DNA from 4 places in the Desulforapulum autotrophicum HRM2 genome. Region 1 is predicted to be linked to each of the others. Evidence: riboswitches for the same ligand, from Rfam matches in the RefSeq annotation. Region 1 holds a riboswitch; each other region holds the start of a gene.
The links. A riboswitch is a leader RNA that binds a small molecule or an ion and turns the genes downstream of it on or off. The one in region 1 is predicted to bind cobalamin.
Positions count from the first base shown of each region.

Region 2: linked by a shared signal. The riboswitch ahead of trpD (anthranilate phosphoribosyltransferase) and the one ahead of HRM2_RS03755 (sirohydrochlorin cobaltochelatase) in region 1 are both predicted to bind cobalamin.
Region 3: linked by a shared signal. The riboswitch ahead of HRM2_RS07805 (sodium:solute symporter family protein) and the one ahead of HRM2_RS03755 (sirohydrochlorin cobaltochelatase) in region 1 are both predicted to bind cobalamin.
Region 4: linked by a shared signal. The riboswitch ahead of HRM2_RS00500 (ABC transporter substrate-binding protein) and the one ahead of HRM2_RS03755 (sirohydrochlorin cobaltochelatase) in region 1 are both predicted to bind cobalamin.

Region 1 covers NC_012108.1:869,497-873,105, reverse strand. The annotation lists gene HRM2_RS03760 (sirohydrochlorin cobaltochelatase) at 1-767, opposite strand, end outside; gene HRM2_RS03755 (sirohydrochlorin cobaltochelatase) at 1,020-1,976, opposite strand; cobalamin riboswitch at 2,193-2,393, opposite strand; cobalamin riboswitch at 2,497-2,685, shown strand; gene HRM2_RS03750 (TonB-dependent receptor plug domain-containing protein) at 2,842-3,609, shown strand, end outside.
Region 2 covers NC_012108.1:1,838,464-1,842,072, reverse strand. The annotation lists gene cobT (nicotinate-nucleotide--dimethylbenzimidazole phosphoribosyltransferase) at 1-1,005, opposite strand, end outside; gene HRM2_RS07955 (hypothetical protein) at 1,005-1,205, opposite strand; gene trpD (anthranilate phosphoribosyltransferase) at 1,230-2,339, opposite strand; cobalamin riboswitch at 2,391-2,626, opposite strand; gene HRM2_RS25070 (TatD family hydrolase) at 2,769-3,575, shown strand.
Region 3 covers NC_012108.1:1,799,823-1,803,431, reverse strand. The annotation lists gene HRM2_RS07810 (putative bifunctional diguanylate cyclase/phosphodiesterase) at 6-1,895, shown strand; cobalamin riboswitch at 1,962-2,190, shown strand; gene HRM2_RS07805 (sodium:solute symporter family protein) at 2,319-3,609, shown strand, end outside.
Region 4 covers NC_012108.1:130,763-134,371, forward strand. The annotation lists cobalamin riboswitch at 135-317, shown strand; cobalamin riboswitch at 500-682, shown strand; gene HRM2_RS00500 (ABC transporter substrate-binding protein) at 822-2,336, shown strand; gene HRM2_RS00505 (FecCD family ABC transporter permease) at 2,314-3,390, shown strand; gene HRM2_RS00510 (ABC transporter ATP-binding protein) at 3,390-3,609, shown strand, end outside.

The sequences.
Region 1 (3,609 bases):
CCGGGTATCAAATCCAGGGCCTGCTGGATATGGTCGACAAAGATATCAACAATTTTTGGATTATAGCCCACACCCTTTTCTGTGACTGTAACGGCAATATCGCGTTCATTAAACGCATTCTTCCAGGAATCTTCATCACCGTTTAAATCCTCTGCCACATGGACACCTGCCACGAGCATCAAAGGGATCAACGAGACCTGGCGGACACCGGATCTGGCAAGTTTTTCAATGAGCAGGTCCTTGGAAGGCTCCTTGTCCACAACCCCCACATGGATGCCAGGGCCATATTCATTTTTCAAAATGGTATCCAGGGCAAGATATGAGGTCCAGGCCGGATGATCGGTTCCATGGCCGACCAGGACAGTTGCCTGTTGGGGGTCAGAGGATATCTCCAGCGAAAGGGCCCTGCTGACCTTTAGATAATCATCATAGGCGGTTAAAAGGGGCAGCCCCATGCTGGTTCGAATGTCGCTCTGGTCAGCATCTCCCACCAGGCGATAAAATTCATGGCCCCAGGTCAGGTGCATGGACTGGACAACGGCCCAGGGATATCCCTGCTCAAAAAGTTCGTCTAAAACGGTTGAAGGATGCTTGACCTTAGCTGCAGAATCACCCTTGAGCCTGTGGCGGACAATTCGGGAGGTATAGGCCCATCTGATGTCATGGTCTGGAAATTTTTCCCGGACAATCCCGTCCATAAAGGCATAGGTATCCAGGGCCCTGGAGGTGGTTCCAAATGCAGATAAAACAATAGGTGTTTTCATCATCTAATACCTTATCAAAGATGTTGATGAGATGGACATACACCTCACCGGATTTAGATCGAATCAAAAACGGTTGAATGATCTTGGTGTCCGCAGTTGTATAGGCATCAATCTTATCTTTTCGGGTGTTGTCCGTGTCTGTAAACTGGCTGCGGCAGGAACGCACGGTACATTCAACTCGGGTCGTGCCTGCAATTTTTGATAAATGATGGAGGGATTTAATCCCCCCATCATATCGGGTGCTGAATGATTACTTTACTCGTTGATTATGTCCTTGATATGCTGGCCATAGATCTTGACCCATTGATCATTTTCGCCCAGACCTTTGACAATGCACTCAACAGTTATACCCATTTTCGTAAAAATCGTTTTCCATGAATCCTCTTCGTCACTTGCCATATCATTATTGGCATGGTCACCGGCAACAACCATCAACGGTTTTAAAACAATTTTTTTAACATTGGTGTGCTTGAGCCCCTGGGTAACCGTATCCAGGGAGGGGAAACCTTCAACGGTTCCGATAAAAATATTTACATCTGGATACATCCTGCGCATCTGGTCCTGCAGTTCTGCATAGACCCCAGTGGAAAAATATTCATTTCCATGCCCCATATAAACAAGAGCGGCACCACGGGATTTAGCATATGCAACATCTTCGGCAAGGGCCTTTGCAGCGATTTCAATGTCTTCATGGTAATCAGGGCTCTTTCCAGGCTCACCAAGGGCAGGCCTTCCAAGGACAAGTTTATCAAAGGGCATGAATTTAGCTTTCAGGGTCTTTATGCTGTTAAAGCCTGCAACATAGGATTTAAGGTCAGCAAATTCTTCACCGGCATAAACATGGGTGGGTTGAACAACAATGGTTCTGTAGCCCTCATTTTGAAGATCTGCAATGGTTGCAAGGGGATTTTTTATATACAGAAATTCTTCTGGGACGCCCTTATTTTCCGATTGAAAGGCCGTATCCGTTTGACGTTCCTGCCAGATTTTTCTGATGATATTGGAAGTAAATGCGTGCTTTACAACAACCCCTGGATTCTCGTTTCTTACCAATTCACCAATGTTGATAAGTGATTTTAACGCATCTGGATATGAGGTACCGAAACTTGCAAGCACAATGGCTTTTTTCTGGGATTCCGAGGCAGAAGCAACAGACGTCAATGCGAGCAAAACAACCAATGAGAAAATAAAACAACCGATTTTCTTAATCATTTTTAAACTTTTCCTTTAAAAAAGAGACCCTGATGCTCAACACAATTCATATCTGCCCGCCTAAATAAAAATCATTTCAAACACGTACCAGGTCATAAAAATAAAAATTCCCTGCCTTGAAATCAAGGCAGGGAATCCCGTATTGAAACCCCTGATGTGATCAGGGGATCCTTTTTCCCATAAATAAACGATCCGTCCCATTCCCGGTCCATGGAAATAGAGACAACTCTCAAGGCAGGTCTTCTGACTTTCGGATCATCCTATACGCATGAACTTCATGCAAACCGCGCCTTCCCATTTTTTAAAAAAACAGTGGCAATTTGCGGTTTTCGTCCCCGATTACAGCGACGGGCTCGTTCCTGAATTCCACAGGATTCCCATTTTAAGCTGTTGAGCACCTTAAAAGCGGGCTGCAAAAAAACGCTGCCCTTTCTACGATTGATAGTAATAAGAGCAAAGTTGTTTTTTTGTCAATAAAAATATGACTGATATTTTCTTGACACCCTTCTGTCTCCTTGATACTTGAATCGGTGAATCAGGTACCCATTTAAAATGCATGGGTAAAAAGGGAATCCGGTTTAATTCCGGAACGGGCCCGCCGCTGTATACGGGGACGAACGCCAGAGAATGCCACTGTGGAGCGCCATGGGAAGGCCTGGCAAGTAGAATGATCCAAAGTCAGAAGACCTGCCTGATTCACAGGGATGAGATACCCATGGTAACGGGATCCATCAGTGATCATAAGGACAGAAAGGGAAGCCCTTGATCGATACCCATCGGTTAGGGGCTTTTTATATTGAACGTCCCGGCCACTTGAATTTTTTATATTTTTTTTAATCCGATTGCTTTTAAAGGAGGCAGAAGAATGAAAAGAAACATGGTGTGTCTGGCAGGTTTGTTACTGTGCCTGTCCATTGCCCAGACGGCAATGGCCGAAGAAAGAAGTATGGACATGGACGAGATGGTCGTCTCGGCCACCCGTACAGAAATATCCCTGGATAAAGTAGGCGGAAACAGCGTCACGGTCATCACATCCGACGAAATCCAGGCAAAGCACCTGAACAGTGTGGCAGAATTACTGAAAACAGTACCAGGTATCAGCCTGGTTTCCAGCGGTGGTCCCGGCACAGCGACCTCTGTGTTCACCCGGGGGGCTGACTCAAAGAACACATTGATACTCATTGACGGCATCATGATCAACGATGTTTCCGGGGCTAGCAGGGGGGCGGATATTGGCAATATCAATGTGGACAACATCGAACGGATCGAAGTTATTCGTGGGGCCATGAGCGTCATGTACGGCAGTAATGCCACCGCCGGTGTCATCAACATCATCACCCAGAAAGGAAAGAAAGCACCTTCTGCGTCGGCAAAATTTGAAGCAGGCTCCTATGGCACATGGAAGGCTGGAGCCAGCGCCGCGGGTGCAACAGACAAGGTCAACTTTGCCATTTCAGCATCAAAGACCCGGATCGACGGTTACTCCGTTGCCAACGATGCGAACAACGATATTCCCCAGGGGACAAGCACCGACGAAGATGACGGGTACGAGAACATGACCCTGTCCGCCAATGCAGGTGTTTCCATCACAGACGATTTTAACATCAGCGCAGTCCTGCGCCATATTGACTCG
Region 2 (3,609 bases), 970 kb from region 1:
CCGTTTTTCGGCCGGTTTTTTCGGCTGAAAATGGTGGGAACCGGTAAAATCCAGGATATATTTAAGGGTTTGCCCCTTGAGCACCTGGGGCAGAAGTTCTGGGGCCCGTTCCGGGACGACCACCTCTTCAATAAGCCGATTTAGAGACACCCCGTGGGAAAGAAGAAAGGGCAAGGCCTTTTCAATATCTGATTTTTTCATCCCATAGGCCCCCGCCAAGACGGCTTCTTTGTAATGGACCAGATTCAGCAGGTTGGTTTCCACGGACTCATTTTTGGTAATCCCGGAAAAAAAAGAAATATATCCGCCCTTATCCACCTTGGTAATGGCCTGACAAAAGGCAATGTAATCCGGGCAGGTATTGATCACAATGTCAAAGAGGCTCTCATGGGTTTCTCGGGCGCAGTCCAGGCCTTCGGCTTTCAGAATGGGACTTATTTTTTCAATTTTTGCCGCATTTTTTTCCAGGATAAAAGGAATGAGGCCCAGGTGTTTTGCATAGATGGCCGTGATAAGCCCCATGGTTCCCCCGCCGTAGATGAGTATCTTTTTACCCGGGGTCGCAGGCAGTTTTTCAAAGGCATTGACCACGCAACCCACGGGCTCCGCAAAACACGCCGCATAAAGATCCAGATCCGAAGAAACAGGAACGAGGCTGGCCAATGGAAGAACGGCCCGGTGTGCAAATCCCCCGTCGTGGTGGAATCCTGTGATCTTCATCCCGTCACAAAGATTTTCCCTGCCAGCCCGGCAGTAGTGGCAGGTACCACAGCTCTTTCCGGGCCAGACAATATACCTGCGGCCCTGGTCATCCCGGACCACCATCTCATGTCCCAGAACCCTGGGAAAGATCAGGTCCCTATGGCCCTGTTCCCACATTTTGGCATCGGTTCTGCATACGGCACAGGCCAAAACATCCACCAGGACTTCATCCGATCCCGGGGCCATGGGAGGCAGGGGACGAATTTCCAGCTGCTTCAGCCCTTTGAGCACCATTTGAATCATTATAAATCCTCTTCAGTTAATACCAGTTTTTTGATTCGGACGGCTTCATATCCCCGGGCCTTTGCCTCTCGTTCAAGTTCCCTGACATGGGCCAGGTGGTCCATGGGGTATACCGACGCCTTGTCCAGGCCAACTTCAATAAATTCATCGGGTTTTATCCTGAGATACCCTGTGCTGATTTTGATGATCAAAAGTTCCATGTCTATCTCCTTGACGAGGCTAAGTCAAACCAGGGAATAAAGTTTTTCCAGCCCTTTTTCAGAATCTGTGTTCTGGGCGGTCACCCAATTTTCCAGGGTGTCAAAGGCCTTGCCGCTTTCAAGGAGGACAGCGGCCTTCTGTATACCCTGGTCCAGGTTGTCAACCTTACCCGCAGCCAGGAAAATCAAGCCGGCATTGAGGAGGGTGGCATCTTTTCTGGCCCCGTTTTCCCTATTGGCAATGAGGCCTGCAAACCGCCGGATCTCTTTTCCAAGTTCAAGTTCTGGTCTCAAATCCTCATAGTTTGGGGTCGATAATCCCAGGGATACCGGGTCAATGGTGAATTCAGATATTTCACGTTTTCCCGTATCACCGTCGGTCTGGATCCGCGCACAATGGGTGGGCCCGCAAACGGATGCCTCATCCATGCCAAGGCCTGCGCCCGCCACTTCTCCGTAAAGGACAATGGCGCTGTGGTATCCGATCTGGGCCATCACCTCTGCCACGGGCATAATCATCTGCCTGGCATAGACCCCCCTGACGCCAATGGCAGGAAGGGCAGGATTGGCAAGGGAGGCGGCAATGTTCAGGGTAGAACCGAAAAAAATTTGTGACAGAATTCGTCCCAGGGCATTGGGATGGATATGGGGACTCATGCCGTTGAATAATCCCAGGCCAGCGGATTTTATGCTTTGGGCCACGGTGTCGGCCGTACATTCCACATCAACCCCCAGGGCCTCTGCCATATCAACGGTGCCACAGACAGAGGTGATGGCCCGTGCCCCGTGGCGGGCCATGGGCACTTTTCCGGCTGCAGCAATGATGGCTGCTGCCGTACTGATATTAAAGGTTTTAAAGGTATCCATGCCCGTGCCTGAGTTTTCAGCCACGGCCAGGTCCAGGTTCACCTTGGTGGTGTCCAGTTCATAAATGGCCTGCCAGGCACCGGCCACTTCTTCAGCGGTTTCTCCCTTGGCGGTCAGTGCGGATAAGAATGCCCCCTGCTGAAGCTCTGTTGTGGCGTTGTTGAGAACGGTGAGAAAGGCTTCATGGGCCTGATCACGGGTGATATTTTTTTTATTGATAAGGCGGGTGATGATCACACCAAAGGCTTTATCTGTATCAACGGACATAAGTCTCCTCCTGAAAATAGTATTCAACAGGATCTTATTCCAGCGGATATCCCTTGGTCTTTTGCCCGGGCAGGCTTTCCGGCTGACGGATCATTCTCTGACCTGCGCCTTCCCCTTTCGTTTTGGTAAGGAACCAAATTAAAAAAGTGGCATCATGCAGGCCTTGTCCCCGGTCACGGCAACGGCTGGTATGCAACGGAATTTCACCGTTTTTCCTTTTATCCCTGGCCCCCCTTATGCTTAAATTCATTTTGGGGGCGGCAGGCACCCTGGCAATGTCGAAAAGTATACGTGATGACAGGCGAATTTGTCAATACGCAGTTTGATTAAGGGGCTCAGATGTAAATAATTCCACAAATATGGTGCAGGATTTCAGGTTGAATATTTCACCGAACTGAGATAGGCATAAACCCTATTGAAACATTAAAATTGGAGCATCATCACGTGAACCTGAACCACATCAATTTTGTCGACAGCCACATGCACCTTGATCTTGTGCAGAAAAGCGACCCGGATCGCATCCAATGGATCAAAAAAGTTCATTGTCTGGCTGTATCCTGGGCCTTTGCAAAACATATCGACACGACGGCGGATCTCCATCGGGCCCTTGCACTTCAGAGAGAAACCATTCACCACCTTAATTCTACCGGCCTGCCCTGTTTTTATCTTTCAGGCGTGCACCCCCGCAACATCCCCCCCGATCTGAAGACCGGAGCCGTTGCTGACCTGATCATGGAGAATATTGACGACAAGCTATGTCTGGGTATGGGGGAAATTGGTCTTGAAACGGCATCAAACCGGGAAAAGGATATTTTTTCAGCCCAGATGTCCCTGGCGCCACAGATCATCGGCAGGGACAAGGTGATCGGCATTCATACCCCCAGAAAGGATAAACAACGGGTTACCCGGGAAATTCTGGCCCTTCTGGAAAACCTTCCCGACCTGAGGGATTCCATTGTGATCGATCATTGCACTCTTCAAACTATCGGTACGGTACTGGAGCAAGGATTTCGGGCTGGAATCACCGTAAGTCCGGTCAAGACATCCGGCGGTGAACTCCGCCAAATCGTGGCAAGATACCCCGATCACCTGGATAGAATCATGCTCAATACCGATTCCGGGGATCTGTATTATGAAGACCTGTATATGGTTTTTATGGATCCGGGGATGCCGGAAAGCCTGAAAACCGCCCTTACCAGAGACAACGCACTCATTTTTTACAAAAAAATCAAATGATGCCCCCCACCAAACGCTATTTCCTTGAACACCG
Region 3 (3,609 bases), 930 kb from region 1:
CGCATATGAAACCCCATGAAAACAATCTTTCCCATCGGATCCTGGTAATAGATGACAATACTGCGATCCACCAGGATTTCTGCAAAATATTGATGAAATCTCCTGATTCGGACAACGAGATTCAAGACATGGAAACTGCGCTCTTTGGTGCCGAAACCCAAACCATGGCATCTGGGACGTTTGAAATCGATTGCGTTTTCCAGGGCAGGGAAGGACTGGCCCAGGTCCAGAAGGCAAAATCCGAGGGCCGCCCCTATTCCCTGGCATTTGTGGACGGCCGCATGCCTCCGGGCTGGGACGGCATAGAAACCATCAGTCATCTCTGGCAGGAAAGCCCGGACTTACAGGTGGTTCTGTGCACGGCCTATGCCGACTATTCATGGCAGGAGATCCGCCGGGTTCTGGGAGAGACAGACAGTCTGCTGATTCTTAAAAAACCCTTTGACAATGTGGAGGTGCTTCAACTTGCCCATGCACTGACCCGAAAATGGGAACTGAACAATGAAATCCAGGGCCGGCTCAATCAGCTGGCTTTTTACGACAGCCTGACCGGTCTGCCCAACCGAACGCTGTTCATCGAAAACCTTACGACAACCCTTGACAAAGCCCATCGTTACAAGCACAAAGCCGCATTGCTCTATATTGACCTTGACAATTTTAAACGGATTAATGACACGCTGGGTCACAGCATTGGCGATGATTTGCTTAAAGCCACGTCAAAGAGACTCCTTAAATGTCTCCGGACCTCAGATACCGTCAGCAGATCGCCGGCAGGTGAAATGGTGGCCCGGCTGGGTGGGGATGAGTTCACAGTGATCCTGCCCGAGGTGACCCGGGCAGAACATGCAGGAGTGGTGGCCCTGCGCATTGCCAAACAACTTGCCGAACCCTTGCACCTGGGTAACCACCAAGTCATCGTCACGCCCAGCATCGGTATTTCACTTTTCCCCCAGGACGGTGAGGACATTGAAACCCTGCTCAAAAATGCCGATATTGCCATGTATTTTTCCAAACGCATGGGTCCTAATATGTTCAGTTTTTATGAGCAGTCCATGAATGCCGATGCATTGAAACGAATGACCATTGAGAATCATCTCAGGCAGGCCCTGGGGCGGGGTGAGTTTGCCCTGCACTACCAGCCACAGTTCGATCTGGTCACAGGAGAGGTATGTGGTGCTGAAGCTCTGCTGCGCTGGCATAACTGGGAGTTGGGAAATGTTCCGCCAATTGAGTTCATCTCCATAGCCGAAGAAAACGGGATGATAGTGGCCATTGGTGAATGGGTCATGCGAACGGCCTGCAGGCAGACCAGGACCTGGCTGGATCAGGGATTACCCCTGCAGCGGATTGCCGTTAATGTTTCCGTGAATCAGTTTACCCATACTGATTTCCTGAATATGGTCAAAAGCATACTTGAAGAAACAACCCTGGATCCCCAATATCTGGAAATCGAAATAACCGAAAGCCTTCTGGTAAAAAACGTGCCGGAAACCACCAACATCCTGCATGCACTGAAAAAAATGAACATCCGGATTGCCATTGATGACTTTGGCACCGGTTATTCAAGCATGAGTCGCCTGAAAGAAATCCCCATTGACTGCTTGAAAATTGATAAAACCTTTGTCGACGGCATTGCCATCGGCAAAAGAGATCAGTCCATCATCACCGCCATTATTGCCATGGCTGAAGGCATGAACCTGAGATTAATTGCCGAAGGCGTTGAAACCACAGGCCAGGTTGATTTCCTGCGTGTAAAACAGTGTCAGGAGGTTCAAGGCTACCTGTTCAGTAAACCACTGTCAACTCAGCAGGTTGAAGTTTTTTTTCAAAAAGCCTTTTCTCTTGAAAAAAATCTGGAGAATACCGGTGATGATGTTCCGCCTTTTCCTGCTTGACAAAATCATGGTGTGTGGGGTATGAGCCCTTGTACGATCTGAACAACAAGCGTGTTCAGTATTTTAAAAAAAGAGACGCTTTCTGGTGCCTTCCCCTGGGAAGGCCGGGGCCTGACAAAGGTTCAGACCCTGCAGGGAACCCGGTTTAATTCCGGGACGGACCCGCCGCTGTGAGTGAGGACGACCGCCGCAACCGGTCACTGTGCTGCAGGTTTAAAGAACGAACCAGCACGGGAAGACGCGGCCATTAGGATGATCCACGAGTCAGAATACCTGCCAGACAGGCAAAAACAGACGTTCTCGGAGAGATGGTAAATCCCCGGGCTGATCGTGTGTCAGCTGGGGATTTTTTATGCTGGCACACAGTATCGTTCGGAGGATCGCCCCGGCAACCGCCCAGGCTTCCATCCGACTGGAGAAGATATGAACCCATATCAACTGTTTCTGTGCCTGCTTTTTGCCTATACCGCCCTGCTCATAAGCGTGGGGTGGTACTTCAACAAACGACAGCAAACCCAGACCGATTTCTTTCTTGCCGGAAAAAATGCCGGGATGCTATCCATCGGTTGTTCGGCTGCGGCATCCTGGCTCACCGCCGGCGGCATCCTGGCCGTTATCGGTTTTTTCATGCTCCTGGGCATGGGATCTGTCTGGGGATTTGTGGCACCCAACATCATCGCCCTGTTCGCCATCGGCCTGTTTGTCAGGAAAATAAAAGGCCTGCCCGCCATCACCCAGCCCGAACTTCTGGAGCTTCGCTATGGCAGCTATCTGCGACTGCCCGTTGCCATCATCATCACCGTTGTGATGATCCTGTTTGCCGTGGCAGATATCAAGGGCTTTGCCATGGTGCTTTCCACCTTCTACGGCGTCTCTCCTTTGATGTCGGCCCTGATCGTCGCCCTTGCCGTCTCCATCTACGTCACCATGGGTGGGCTCTCTGCTGTGATTGCAACAGACATCATCCAGTTCCTTTGCCTGACCCTCTTTGTCCTCATCATGGCTGGGGTGGTAATGACCAGCGCAGGAACCCTCACTGCCGAACCGGTTGCAGCACTGTTGACATCCGTGCCCGACAACTGGTGGAACCCCGGTTCCATCGGCTTACCCATGATCCTGATCTTTTCCATCGCCATCATTCCCGGTTGGATCACGGAACAGGACCAGTGGCAGAAGGTATGGGCAGCCACGGATGAACGCAGTGCCAGGAACGGCATGTTCCTGGGATCGGTTCTTGTTACCGTTGTGTTTGCCGGCTGCGCCTTCCTGGCCCTGGGCCTCAACACCATCTATCCCGAGATTGCCGGTGCAGGATTTCCCATGGGAATGGCCAGGGCCGAACCCGCCCTTCTCACCTTTATCATGGACCACAATTTTTCTGGATTCATCCTGGCCCTGAGCGCCGTGGGCCTTGCCACGGCCGCCATGTCATGCACAGACACCTTTGCCACCTCAGGGGCCTCGTGCATCTCCAGGGACATCTTCCAGCGCTACCTTCACCCCGGGGCCACCATGAAGCAGATGCTTGTGGTCAACCGGATCAGCGTGGTGATCATCATCGTCTTTGCCACACTGGGATCGTTCTTCATCGGCTCCATCATCGACGCCATCCACATCGCCACCTTTATTGCAAGCGCCTCCTATTTTTTTGCCCTCATGGGCGGACTATACTGGCGCCGGGCCACCGGCCAGGGTGCCGTGGCCTCCATGGTAA
Region 4 (3,609 bases), 740 kb from region 1:
GAAAATCTGATCCCCTTTGTTTCTCAATGTTCAGAAAAGGAATACCGACCGCCGTCACACGGACTGATATCCAAAATTAGAATTGCTGATTTGTGGCGTAATGTATTGACAACCAGTTAAGGAGAGTATATGAAAAATTGGATAGATTGCTGGGTGCCCTCTATAGGGATAATCGGGAATGCGGTGAAATTCCGCAGCGGACCCGCCACTGTGAATGGGGACGAACGCCGCCAACGCCACGGGATCAACTGATTCTGGAAGGCGCGGTCAGTAGGAAGAACCTAAGTCAGGAGACCGGCCAAGCAGTCAGGAAAGATTGCCTTCGTGGAGTGGGGGAATGCCTTTTTAAAACCTTGCAGCCATTTGGGGCAGCAAGGTTTTTTTGTTTTTAGAATACATACTGGGGCCGATAAAGCCTGTTCCCATGTCGGCGATTGCTTAGAGTAGGGAGAGTATATCGAGAAATCAGAGTAGATAAATAGATAGATAGATAGATAGATAGATAGATAGATTGCTGGGTGCCCTCTATAGGGATAATCGGGAATGCGGTGAAATTCCGCAGCGGACCCGCCACTGTGAATGGGGACGAACGCCGCCAATGCCACGGGATCAACTGATTCTGGAAGGCGCGGTCAGTAGGAAGAACCTAAGTCAGGAGACCGGCCAAGCAGTCAGGATAGATGCCTTCGTGGAGTGGGGGAATGCCTTTTTAAAACCTTGCGGCCATTTGGGGCAGCAAGGTTTTTTTGTTTTCAGAATACATACTGGGGCCGGTTAAGATCGTTCACATATCAGCAATTATTTCGCATAAGGAGATTGTCATGAATAAGTGTTTATCCCTTTTTTTTACCGCTGTTTTTCTCTTTGCATCATGGGCTGCATTCAGCCCATCTGCAATAGAGGCAAAATCGCTTGCCGGCTCTTACAAAGGTACGGCCGTGGGTTACCACGGCGAGGTCAATATCGAGGTTGAGCTCAACAATAAAGGCAAAATCCTTTCAGTGGCGATAGATGACAAACACCACGAGACCAAGGGGGTGGGGACCGTCCCCATTGAAAAACTGAGCAAAGCCATTGTGGAACAGCAGGCCTTGGATGTGGATGGGGTTTCCGGTGCCACCATAACCGCAGATGCGGTCCGCGCAGCCGTGGCCGATGCCTTGAAAAAGGCCGGTATAGATCCCAAGGCCCTGGGCTATGTGCCAGTGGTGAAAAAGCCGGTGGATCGGGTTCGGTTCAACCCGGCCGCCATGCCTGAAAAGGCCCCTAAAACCGATTCTGTGACCATCACCGACGCCAAGGGACGCAAGGTAACCATCGATCTTCCGGTCTCCTCCTATGCCATAAGCACCATGGATGTCATCGATTATATAATACCGCTTTTGGGCAAGGACGCCTTTAACAAGCTGGTAGCCTCCGGTGAAAGCGGAAGCCGCAGCATTGGGAAATATGACAGGGTTTACACCCCCGTCGTGGGTAAGTACCTGGAGCACTTCGGCCAGATTTCTGAACATAACGCGCCTTTTGACCTTGAGATGATCCTGGCCAGGGACCCCGATGTGTTCATCGTCAACTCCGCCATGGGCGCCCACCACCACGTTGGAGCCATCATGGCCCAGCTTGAAGAGGTGGGTATCCCCATTGTGATGATCGATGTGCCCGGCAAAAGTGTTCGTACCTCTGCCCAAAAGACCCTGGAAATATTGGGCAAAATATTCCAGCAGGAAGGGCGGGCTGCCGAAGTGGTCGCCTTTTTGGACAACCAGTATGACCTGATCGCGTCTAAAATCTCAAAGATCACTGAGAAACCTGAAGTTTATTATGAATTCAGAGGGTATTCCGAAGTATTTGGATTAACCCAGACCAGTAAGAGAAAAGGCTGGGGCGATCTGATCGCTGTGGCCGGTGGTGACAACATTGCTGATACCTTGCTGGTAAGCACGTCCAAAGGTAAGGGCGGAAGAGGCACCCTGGATCCCGAGATTATCCTCCAGGTGGACCCTGACTTTATAATACTAAGTGCCTGCGGGGCCGGGTGGATGGACAATTTTCCCCATGATCCTGCCAAAGCGCCGTCTTTTGATATCGTCAACAGAACAGGCTGGCGGGATTTCAAAGCGGTCAGGAACCAAAATGTCTATGAACTGGCCCATGCCATGAACCGGTCCATTTACGGCTTCTACGCCTGCCTGAAAATGGCGACAATCTTCCACCCCGATGAATTTAAGGAGGTGGACCCCGAAGCCGTTCTGGCGGAATTCTTTGACCGCTTTATGATGGTGAACAGCAGCATTACCCACTGGGTATACAGGTATGAAGGCCCTGAAGGTAATTAATCGTATGAGCCATCAAAGCATGAGTGCAAACCGTCAAATTTACAACAGCATGATCAGAAAGAGGGCCATACTGGTGACGGCCCTCCTGGTGATCGTCATCATGCTGTTGCTGCTCAATATTTCACTGGGTTCTTCAGCCATATCTCTGGAAGAGATCATCACCATCATCTTCACCGGCGAAGGTGAGGGACATAACCCGATGATCGTCAATCGTATCCGTATGCCCATGGCCTTGATGGCGGCTGCTGTAGGTGCCTGCCTGGGGATTGGCGGCTGCGAAATACAGACCATTCTGCGTAACCCCATTGCCAGTCCCTTCACACTGGGCATCACGAACGCAGCTTCTTTTGGGGCGGCGCTGGGACTTATCCTGGATACCAATGTGCTTAACGTGTCCGCGCCGCTCATGGTGACCACCAATGCCTTTGCCTTTGCACTACTTGCTTCGGTTCTGGTCTATGCCTTCTCACTAAGGCAGGGGGCGGGAAAGCATACCATTATTCTTTTCGGCATTGCCCTGAACTTTTTTTTCACCGCCTTGACTATGATATTGCAGTACATCGCGGACGATGAAGACCTGCAGAGTCTGGTTTTCTGGAACATGGGAAGCCTGTTAAAAACCAACTGGATGAAGTTCCTGCTGGTTTTTGCAGTACTGCTTTTCTGTTTTGCCGTTTTTTATAAAAACGCTTGGAAGCTCACCGCCATGACCTTGGAAGATACCAAGGCGCGCAGCCTGGGGGTGGATACCCACAAAATCCGCCGCATGGTAATTCTATTGGCCTCTCTGCTCACAGCGTTTGCAGTCTGTTTTGTGGGGGCTATCGGTTTTGTTGGCATCATCGCTCCCCACATCGCCCGCCGGTTTGTGGGTGAGGATCAGCGCTTTTTTTTGCCGCTCTCAGCGCTTGTCGGCGCAGTAGTGGTCTCTTTTGCCTTTGTAATCAGCAAGGTGGCCATACCTGGCGTGATAATGCCTATCGGGCTGATCACCGCGATTATAGGCATCCCGGTGTTTCTGGCCATCATCTTCAGCAGAATGAGGGTCATGTGATGCTCAGGATACAGAATCTTTCCTTTGGCTATCGCTCCGCAGGGAAGCGGCATACCGTTTTCCAAGGTCTGAATATCGAGTTTGAACGGGGGTTGTCGATAATCCTCGGTCCCAACGGCGCGGGAAAATCCACCTTGTTAAAATCAATTTACGGTTTGTTGAAATACGATGGCACCATTTACTATGGTCAGGATAACCTCACCAGAATGAAGACCGACG